DNA from 3 places in the Paenalcaligenes hermetiae genome. Region 3 is predicted to be linked to each of the others. Evidence: predicted binding sites of a transcription regulator. Region 3 holds the regulator's gene; each other region holds the start of a gene.
The links. The regulator HrcA, encoded in region 3, represses chaperone genes, less so after heat shock. The targets are predictions, from matches to a motif close to TTAGCACTCNNNNNNNNNGAGTGCTAA.

Region 1 (3,284 bases), on a different contig from region 3:
CCCCATACAAGAAGCTAAGGTCATTAACATCGAGGGTGCCGGATTCGGGAATCTGGTAGACATTAAATTTTAAGCTTGAGCTACCCGCGTTAATTACAATTAATTTTTCGCTCATGTTAGGATCCTGTGGCTGCAGTCAGTTGTTTTTTCATAAGTGCATCGGCATATACCGCTGCCACAGCGCATGAAGCCAAACGCGCATTGGCGGAGTCTGCACGACTAGTTAGTATAATGGGTACGCGCGCGCCCAAAACGATCCCTGCGGCTTCGGCACCTGATAAAAACGTTAAGTTTTTAGCTAACATGTTTCCAGCCTCTAAGTCGGGAGCCACAAGAATCTGCGCACGTCCCGCGACCTCTGAGGTAATGCCCTTGATACGTGCCGCTTCTGGGCTAATCGCATTATCCATTGCTAGTGGTCCATCAATAATGACATCCGTAATCTGACCCCGATCAGCCATCTTGCATAGCGCAGCGGCCTCTAGGGTACTAGGAATTTTTTCTGTGACTGATTCCACCGCTGACAAAATCGCTACGCGTGGTATACCTAGTCCAAGAGCCACATGCAAATCAGCGGCATTTTGTACGATGTCCACTTTAGTAGCTAGATTAGGACGAATGTTGATTGCAGCATCGGTAATAAACAGCAACTCATCATAACTAGGCACGTCCATGATAAATACATGGCTAACACGACGCTCGGTGCGCAACCCTTTGCCTTCAACTGTCATCACAGCATGCATCAACTCATCTGTATGCAAGCTCCCTTTCATGAGCAACTGTGCCTGCCCCTGCAAAACCTGTAATACAGCGGTTTCAGCAGAAGCATGGCTGTGAGGCGTATCAATAATTTGAATGCCAGACAAATTGAACTGATGAGCATTTGCCACACCCTCAATGCGCGCTTTAGGCCCAACTAAAGTAGGAGTAAATAAACCACGCTGCGCAGCGTCTATAGCGCAACCTAATGACACTTCATCACAAGGATGAGCCACAGCACATACTCGCCGAGGCTGCAACTGCTGCGCGCGCTCAATTAATTTAGCGAAAGAAGTAGAAGTTTGATACACCATGACTCCTTATAAAACGTTAGGTAAGGATTGCGACTGATTACAGTCTAAGACCTGCATCACTACATGGCTATGACCCATATCACTTTACACTAAGTTAAAATAAAAATTGTCGTACTCGCCCCCTTGAAATAACAAAACTCGCCCTTATAATTAGCACTCAGAGGGTGAGAGTGCTAACACTCCCCTATTAACCAAACAAAAAACATGAAATTTTGACCAACTTGTTTTTGAACAGGAGTTCATCTTATGAAATTGCGTCCTTTAGGCGACCGCGTGATCGTCAAGCGTTTGGACAACGAGCGTCAAACCGCTTCCGGTATTGTCATTCCTGAAAGCGCTACCGAAAAACCTGATCAAGGTACTGTTGTAGCGGTTGGCCCAGGCAAACGCGCCGATGACGGCACCGTTCATCCTCTAGACCTCAAAGTTGGCGATAAAGTATTGTTCGGCAAATATGCCGGTCAGAGCGTCAAAGTAGACGGCGAAGAGGTTCTCGTGATTCGCGAAGACGAAGTTCTTGCTGTATTCGAGTAATCCCATCTATCTCCCACATTAACGCTACTGAATAAAGGAATTACATATCATGGCTGCAAAGCAAGTTTATTTTGGTGACGACGCCCGCACCCGTATTGTACGTGGTGTAAACATCCTAGCTAACGCGGTAAAAACCACCATGGGCCCCAAAGGCCGTAACGTGGTGCTAGACCGTGCATTTGGTGCTCCTACTGTAACCAAAGACGGTGTATCCGTTGCCAAGGAAATTGAACTCAAAGACAAGTTTGAAAACATTGGTGCCCAGCTCGTTAAAGAGGTGGCTTCTAAAACCTCTGATAACGCTGGTGACGGTACCACGACAGCTACCGTTCTTGCACAAGCTATTGTCGAAGAAGGGCTAAAATACGTAGCGGCAGGCATCAACCCCATGGACCTCAAACGTGGTATTGATAAAGCCGTAGCCGTAACTGTCGAAGAGCTGCGCAAGCTCTCTCGCCCCTGCGCAACCTCTAAAGAAATCGCACAGGTAGGCTCTATCTCTGCTAACAGCGACGCATCCATTGGTCAGATCATTGCTGACGCCATGGACAAAGTCGGTAAAGAGGGTGTTATTACTGTTGAAGACGGTAAATCCCTAGAGAACGAACTGGATGTCGTAGAAGGGATGCAGTTTGACCGCGGTTACCTCTCCCCCTACTTCATTACCAATACCGAAAAACAGGTTGCTGTACTTGAGAACCCCTACATCTTGATTTTCGATAAGAAAATCAGCAACATCCGCGATCTCTTGCCTATCCTTGAGCAAGTGGCTAAAGAGAGCCGTCCTCTCTTGATCATTGCGGAAGACGTAGAAGGCGAAGCACTCGCTACACTCGTTGTTAACAACATCCGCGGCATCCTCAAAGCCACTGCCGTTAAAGCCCCTGGCTTTGGTGATCGTCGTAAAGCGATGCTAGAAGATATCGCTATCCTCACTAACGGTACCGTTATCTCCGAAGAAACCGGTATGACCCTAGAGAACGCGAATATCTCGCACCTAGGTCAAGCAGTTCGTGTAGAAGTCGGCAAAGAAAACACCACCATCATTGATGGTGCAGGTGACAACGCTTCTATCGAAGCACGTGTAAAACAAATCCGTGCTCAGATCGCTGAAGCCACCTCTGACTACGATCGCGAAAAACTCCAAGAGCGTGTGGCTAAACTCGCTGGTGGTGTGGCAGTGATCCGCGTTGGTGCTGCTACCGAAGTCGAGATGAAAGAGAAAAAAGCACGTGTAGAAGACGCTCTACACGCTACTCGTGCCGCTGTCGAAGAGGGTATCGTTCCTGGTGGTGGTGTAGCACTTATCCGTGCTCGCAAAGCCGTTGCCGCTCTTTCTGCTGACAACATCGACCAAGAGGCCGGTATCAAGCTCGTATTACGCGCTATCGAAGCCCCCTTACGCACTATCGTAAGCAATGCTGGTGAAGAAGCTAGCGTAGTTGTTAACGCTGTTGCGGAAGGTGAAGGTAACTACGGTTACAACGCTTCTACTGGTGAGTACGGTGACCTCGTGGCTCAAGGTGTTCTTGACCCAACCAAAGTCACTCGCACCGCGCTACAAAATGCGGCTTCCGTAGCAAGCTTGCTGCTCACCACTGAAGTCGCTGTAGCTGAAATCCCTGAAGAAAAACCCGAAGCCGGTATGCCTGATATGGGTGGTATGGGCGGTATGGG
Region 2 (3,284 bases), on a different contig from region 3:
AATAGAGGCAGCCACAAATAGGGTCGTATTCCACGCATAGTAGTCTATCCCCCCAAGATCTTGCACCACCGACGGCATGATAGTCGTCACAATATAAATATTGATAGCATAGACGGCCACCCCACCCGCCAAGGCAATGGCGCGCAAGCCATTGCGCCCCGATAACAGCTCTCCCCAGCTGGCATTTTTATGTGAAGATGTCATGTGTTGTCTCTAAGCCGTTGTGTTTTATCAAACCCTAAGCGTATGCTTTACCCATGATGTAAAAATACTTTTTGCCCCCATCTATAAATAACTGATTAGGAGATTGTAATGGAACAACCCGAAAACCATGCCCAACATTACTCAGAATCCCGTTTTTGGAACAAACTGGCACACTACGCCAAAAAAGCGGGGGCAGAAGTCGTGGAAAAAGCCTTGTGGCTCTATTATGGTGCCCAAGACCCTAAAACTCCAGCCTGGGCAAAAACCGTAATGATCGGGGCATTGGGGTATTTTATTTTTCCTTTAGATGCTATTCCTGACTTTGCGCCCCTTGTGGGCTATACCGATGATTTAGGTATGATCGTCGCCGCTATTGGTACGGTAGCTATGCATATCTCCGATGAAACCAAAACCAAAGCAAGAGAAAAAATGCAGCAGTGGTTTGGTTAAATCCCAAAAAAAAACCCTCCGTAAGGAGGGTAAATGTGAATGTTGGGGCACATTCAGCGCCTGACTCTTGGGTAAGGAGAAGCCAAGACAGGCTATCAGCCATACCAAACAAGGGGGATGTTGTATGGCTGATAGATGTTAGTCCCTGATGACAGCGCTAAGTTCCCAATCATCACGTAACAGTTTGTAAAAATCTTTTAGGCAGCCTCTGCTTCAAGAAAACCACGCAGTTTTTTCAAAGCGGCAGATTCAATTTGACGAATACGTTCAGCCGATACCCCATATTGCGCAGCCAATTCGTGCAGGGTTAAACCTTTATCGTCTTGGAGCCAACGGGATTCAATAATATGGCGTGAACGATCGTCGAGCCGTGCCAACGCGTTTTCTAGACCAGGGCCCTGTAGTTGTACATGTGCACGCTGCTCTAGTACATTGGATGGCTCCCACGCGCCGTCATCTGATAAATAAGAAATGGGAGCAAAACCATTTTCGTCATCATCGTTATAAGGGGATTCTAGTGCCATTTCGGCGCCAGACATCCGTAATTCCATTTCAGAAACGTCTTGAGGACGTACATTAAGCTCTCGCGCAATTTCGTCCACCTGTTCTGGATCAAGTGTCTGCCCGTCCTCGGGGCTCATGCGTCGTAAATTAAAGAATAGTTTTCGCTGTGCTTTGGTTGTGGCGATTTTAACCAAACGCCAGTTACGGATAATAAACTCGTGAATCTCGGCTTTGATCCAATGCACCGCAAACGACACCAAGCGCACACCACGATTAGGATCAAAACGTTTAACGGCTTTCATTAGGCCGATATTGCCCTCTTGAATTAAGTCAGCATGGGGCAAACCGTAGCCAAGGTATTGACGTGCAATCGATACCACCAGCCGCAAATGCGACATAATGAGTTGACGTGCGGCATCAAGGTCGCCGTCCTGCTGCAGACGACGCCCTAAGTCGATTTCTTCTTGAGCAGTTAACATGGGTTGCTGGTTAACTGCTGTGATATAGGCCTCGATGGTGCCCAACGCGCCAGGGTTGGATACCGCTGCGGCCAACTGGTTGTTTGGTAGAGCCAATGTTGTTGTACCTTGGGTCATTATCGTGTCCTATTAAATGGTAGTAAGGGGAAAACCCACTATCACACCAAATGATAAATGTCTAATATTACTATTTTAGCACTGCTAGATTGGGAGTGCTAATAACTATATTATTTTCACTTTACACTAGATTAGAGACGAAAAACTCCCTAAAGTTCCCTTTTTTTGTGTTTTTTTGCAAAAAAATTAACAAATGCGGCTCATTTTGTAATGTTGCTTTTTTGTGACAACGCTGCCGGTTAAGCCCTGCTCAACCGGCCAAAAGTAGGAGCGGACTACGCACCTAACTGACGTGCATGGTGGGCAATATGATCACCCATAAATGTCATAATGAAAAAATAACCGTGGTCATAACCGTCATGACGACGCAGAACCAAAGGCTGCCCAACTTTAGCGCAGGCTTCTTCAAACACATGTGGATACAACTCGCGCTCTAAGAACTGATCCGCCAACCCTTGATCAATCAAAATCCCCCCTGGATAGGGAGCGGTGGTTTGCTGACTCATTAAGCAGCTCGCGTCGTATTGTTCCCACTGACTACGATCCTCACCCAAATAACCCGTAAAAGCTTTTTCCCCCCAAGGACAGCGTGTGGGTGCCGCGATGGGAGCGAATGCTGACACGGATTTGAATTTATCAGGGTGACGCTGTGCCAAAACAAGCGCGCCGTGCCCCCCCATGGAATGCCCAAAAATCCCAACCCGCTCCGCATCACCAGGCAGTACGGTCGTAGCCAGGGTAAACAATTCATCGGCTACATAAGATTCCATACGATAATGCTTAGCAAAATCAGGCGTAGTGGCATCCACATAAAACCCAGCACCCGTCCCAAAATCCCAGCTCTCCTCTTCGCCAGGTGCCCCTGCACCACGAGGGCTGGTGTCTGGTGTGATCAAGATCAACCCATGGTGCGCAGCATATTGTTGGGCAGCAGCCTTCACCGTAAAGGTGTCCTCGGTGCATGTTAAACCAGCTAAATAAATCAAAACAGGGCGTCGCGTAGTACCCATAGGCTGACCGCCTTCGGCTTTGGCCGAGCTTGCTTCGGTTTGCTCTGGTAAAAATACAGCAAAGCGCATCGGCAAACCAATCGCGGTGGAAGCATGTTGATAATAGCGTTGCCAGCCCCCGTAACAACGGTGCTCACTGACTAATTCCAACTGAACTGTCATTTGATCTCCTAAATGCCCCCACCGTCACCGGCGGGGATAGATGGATAGTATGTGGGACTAGTACATCACCACAGAACGGATGGATTCACCGCGCTTCATCATCTCGAAACCTTCGTTGATTTGATCCAAGCGTAAATGGTGGGTGATGAGATCATCGATATTAATTTTGCCGTCCATGTACCAATCCACAATTTTTGGTACATCCGTACGACCACGCGCCCCACCAAACGCCGACCCCTTCCAAACACGTCCCGTAACCAGTTGGAAAGGACGTGTGGAAATTTCGGCACCGGCCTCAGCCACACCAATAATGATGGACTGTCCCCAGCCACGGTGGGTACACTCTAAAGCCTGACGC
Region 3 (3,284 bases):
ATCGCGTAAATGTAGGGAACATAGCATATGAATTTACTCGTTCTCGTCGGCGGGGATTCGATTCCAGTCTAATTTTTGCCTTAAGGTGGAAAAAAAGCTATAGCCTTCTGGATGAATAAAGCGCACTGTGTTTTGAGCACGTCGAATATCGACGCGATCTCCTGCTTGGCAGTCGGACCAGGCTTGCATATCAAAATGTACGCTTGCTCCAGACTCTACCCGCCCTAAGGTTGTGATGGTCAGGCTTAACGTACTGGTATCGGGCACGACGACAGGGCGGTTAGACAGTGTTTGTGGGGCAACTGGCACTAAAAGTAAAGCGTTCAAACAGGGATGTAAAATGGGACCGTTGGCTGCTAAAGCATAGGCTGTAGAGCCTGTTGGGGTAGATATAATCACCCCGTCTGCTCGTTGGCGATGCATAAAAATATCGTCTAGCTCTACGCGGAGCTCAATCATACCGCCACGCCCTGCACGATTGATCACAATATCATTGAGGGCAATACCAGAGTACAACACTTCGCCATCGCGTACGATACGTCCTTCAAGTAGACTGCGGTCCTCGGCTTGATAGTGTCCTGCAATGACGCTACTTACTGCTTCATGCGCATTATTGATAGGAATATCTGTAATAAAGCCCAAGCGACCATGGTTGATACCAATTAAAGGTACATCGTAATTAGCTAGATTCCTAGCAGCGCCGATCATCGTACCGTCGCCACCCATAATAACGGCAAGATCCGCTTGCGCGCCAATTTCGGCATATGTGCGTGTGGGGAGCTCGGTAACCCCGATATAACGAGCGGTGTCGGCTTCGACCATGACGTGACAGCCGGCTTGTTGTAGGGTGTTTGCCAAAGCGCGTAAGGGCGCATCTAAGCCACTGTCTTGGTAGCGGCCGATAATTGCCACTGACTTAAAATGCATGAGGTAAGACCTTATGATTTGTTAGTAATAATTAGATTAGAATTATAGAGGTGCTAGCCCATTTATGTTGGGTAGGTAATCGTAACGAATCGCATAATTTGCTTATTTACTGCTATGGATGATAGAGCAAGCGCATTATTAAATGTATTGATTGAGCGTTATATTGCCGATGGTCAGCCAGTAGGGTCTAGAACATTATCCAAAATGTTTGATTTGTCTCCGGCGACGATCCGCAATGTGATGGCGGATCTGGAAGACTTGGGGCTTATACAAAGTCCACATACGTCGGCGGGGCGTGTGCCTACACCGCAAGGCTATCGTATTTTTGTAGATCAGCTCCTGGCGGTACCACGCAATGATTTTTCCTTTTCGGAAAAACTGGCGTTACAGATCCCTCGTTATGAGCCTGCGCGTGCGGTTAGCTCAGCAGCAGAACTGTTATCGAACCTGTCACAGTTTGCCGGGGTGGTGCTAGCGCCTAAGCGTGCTAATACGTTCAAACAAATTGATTTTATTCGATTATCAGAAAAGCGGGTGCTCTTAATTATTGTGACTCCAAGTGGCGATGTGCAAAACCGTATTCTTTTTGTGTCCAGAGACTACAAAGAACACGAGCTCATTGAGGCCAGCAATTTCTTTAATCAGCATTTTTCTGGGATGTCATTTACCCAAGTACGGGAAGCTTTATCCGGAGAGTTATCTTCTTTGCGTGAAGATATTACGCGTTTAATGCAGGTGGCAGTAGAAACCGGTGATAGTGAGCCCGATTATGCCGAGGCGGTGGTAATTTCAGGCGAAAGCAAGCTGCTTAATGTCAGCGAGATGGTGGCAGACATGGATAAATTACGCCATCTATTTGATTTGTTTGAAAAGAAAACAGAATGGCTACATTTATTAGATGTGTCTCGCAAAGCACAAGGGGTGCAGATTTATATTGGGGGAGACTCGCATTTGGTGCCTTTAGAAGAAATCTCTGTGGTCACAGCCCCTTACGAGGTCGATGGTCAAGTATTAGGAACCTTAGGGGTAATTGGCCCATCGCGTATGGCTTACGATAAAGTTATCCCTATAGTAGATATTACGGCTCGAATGTTATCTAATGCCTTGAGTCATCACGTCTAATCATTTTTATTATGTGTTCAAAAAAATACTACGCGGAAGCAGCGGAAAATAATTTGCTTGATCCTCATATTCGTACCTTAGCCGCACCTCGGGTAGGGGTGCTGCTCGTGAACCTAGGTACGCCAGCCACCGCGACAGCCGGTGATATTCGGCGCTATTTAGCTCAGTTTTTATCGGATCAGCGGGTGGTGGAGCTACCCGCCGCCTTGTGGCAGATTATTTTGCGCTGTTTTGTATTGCCTTTTAGACCGCGAAAACTGGTTCCTAAGTATGCGTCCATCTGGATGGATCAGGGGTCTCCGTTATTGGTTTATAGTCAGGCACAAGCACAGGGTTTGCAACAGCAACTACAAGCCCATGGGCATTCTATTCCGGTGCGTTTAGCCATGCGCTATGGAAAGCCTGCAATGCATGATGTGCTTAATGAGCTAACTGCTTTGGGATGTGAGCGCATTTTAATGGTGCCGATGTATCCACAATATGCGGCCAGCACCACTGCTACAGCGGTCGATGAGCTTAACCGCTATTTGCGTAAGCGTCGTAACCAGCCCGAAACGCGCTTTATTAAAAGTTTTTGTCAGCACCCAGCCTATATACAACCACTAGTGCAAAGTATTCAACGCCATTGGCAGCAGCATGGGAAGCCGCAGCGTTTGTTACTTAGTTTTCATGGCATACCGCGTCGTTCTGTGGTGGCGGGGGATCCGTATTACCGCGAGTGCATGTTGACTACTGCGGCGGTGCGCGAAGCCTTGATCGATGCCGATGTGCCTGTGTTTGCTAGTTTTCAGAGTCGCTTTGGTGCCGATCAGTGGCTTGAGCCTTATACTGAACCGACATTGCGCCAATGGGCTAAAGAGGGAGTGCAGTCTGTACAGGTGGCCTGTCCGGGGTTTTTGGCCGATTGTTTGGAAACATTGGAAGAAATACAACAAGAGTGTAGAGACGCTTTTTTAGAGGAGGGGGGGCAAAACTTTAGCTATATTGCTTGTTTAAACGATGACAAAGACTGGATTGCTGGTTTGAGCGACATTGTGTTGCAAAATTTAGGTGGATGGGAATTACCTAAGGTCACAAATTAGCCTAAAATAAAACCGTTTGTCCGCAGCTTGGTTGTGCTTTTTTTAGAAAGCTTTACTAAAAGCGGTCTTTTATTCAGGAAGATCTGATGTTAAGAAAAAATCCACGGGGTGATTATCCGGTTGTACACGAAACGGCTTTTGTCGACCCTACTG

Region 1: a site for HrcA is predicted at 1,224-1,250, ahead of ABD980_RS00145 (co-chaperone GroES). Genes of this name have one in related genera too.
Region 2: a site for HrcA is predicted at 1,830-1,856, ahead of rpoH (RNA polymerase sigma factor RpoH). Genes of this name have one in related genera too.

What each region holds. Positions count from the first base shown of each region.
Region 1 is NZ_BAABKD010000001.1:22,971-26,254, forward strand. It holds gene ABD980_RS00135 (acetate/propionate family kinase) at 1-115, opposite strand, end outside; gene ABD980_RS00140 (phosphate acetyltransferase) at 117-1,073, opposite strand; gene ABD980_RS00145 (co-chaperone GroES) at 1,320-1,607, shown strand; gene groL (chaperonin GroEL) at 1,657-3,284, shown strand, end outside.
Region 2 is NZ_BAABKD010000001.1:272,600-275,883, forward strand. It holds gene ABD980_RS01300 (MFS transporter) at 1-204, opposite strand, end outside; gene ABD980_RS01305 (YkvA family protein) at 313-654, shown strand; gene rpoH (RNA polymerase sigma factor RpoH) at 852-1,754, opposite strand; gene fghA (S-formylglutathione hydrolase) at 2,030-2,926, opposite strand; gene ABD980_RS01320 (S-(hydroxymethyl)glutathione dehydrogenase/class III alcohol dehydrogenase) at 2,984-3,284, opposite strand, start outside.
Region 3 is NZ_BAABKD010000007.1:57,519-60,802, forward strand. It holds gene recN (DNA repair protein RecN) at 1-27, opposite strand, end outside; gene ABD980_RS04125 (NAD kinase) at 34-927, opposite strand; gene hrcA (heat-inducible transcriptional repressor HrcA) at 1,042-2,049, shown strand; gene hemH (ferrochelatase) at 2,061-3,131, shown strand; gene ABD980_RS04140 (LbetaH domain-containing protein) at 3,218-3,284, shown strand, end outside.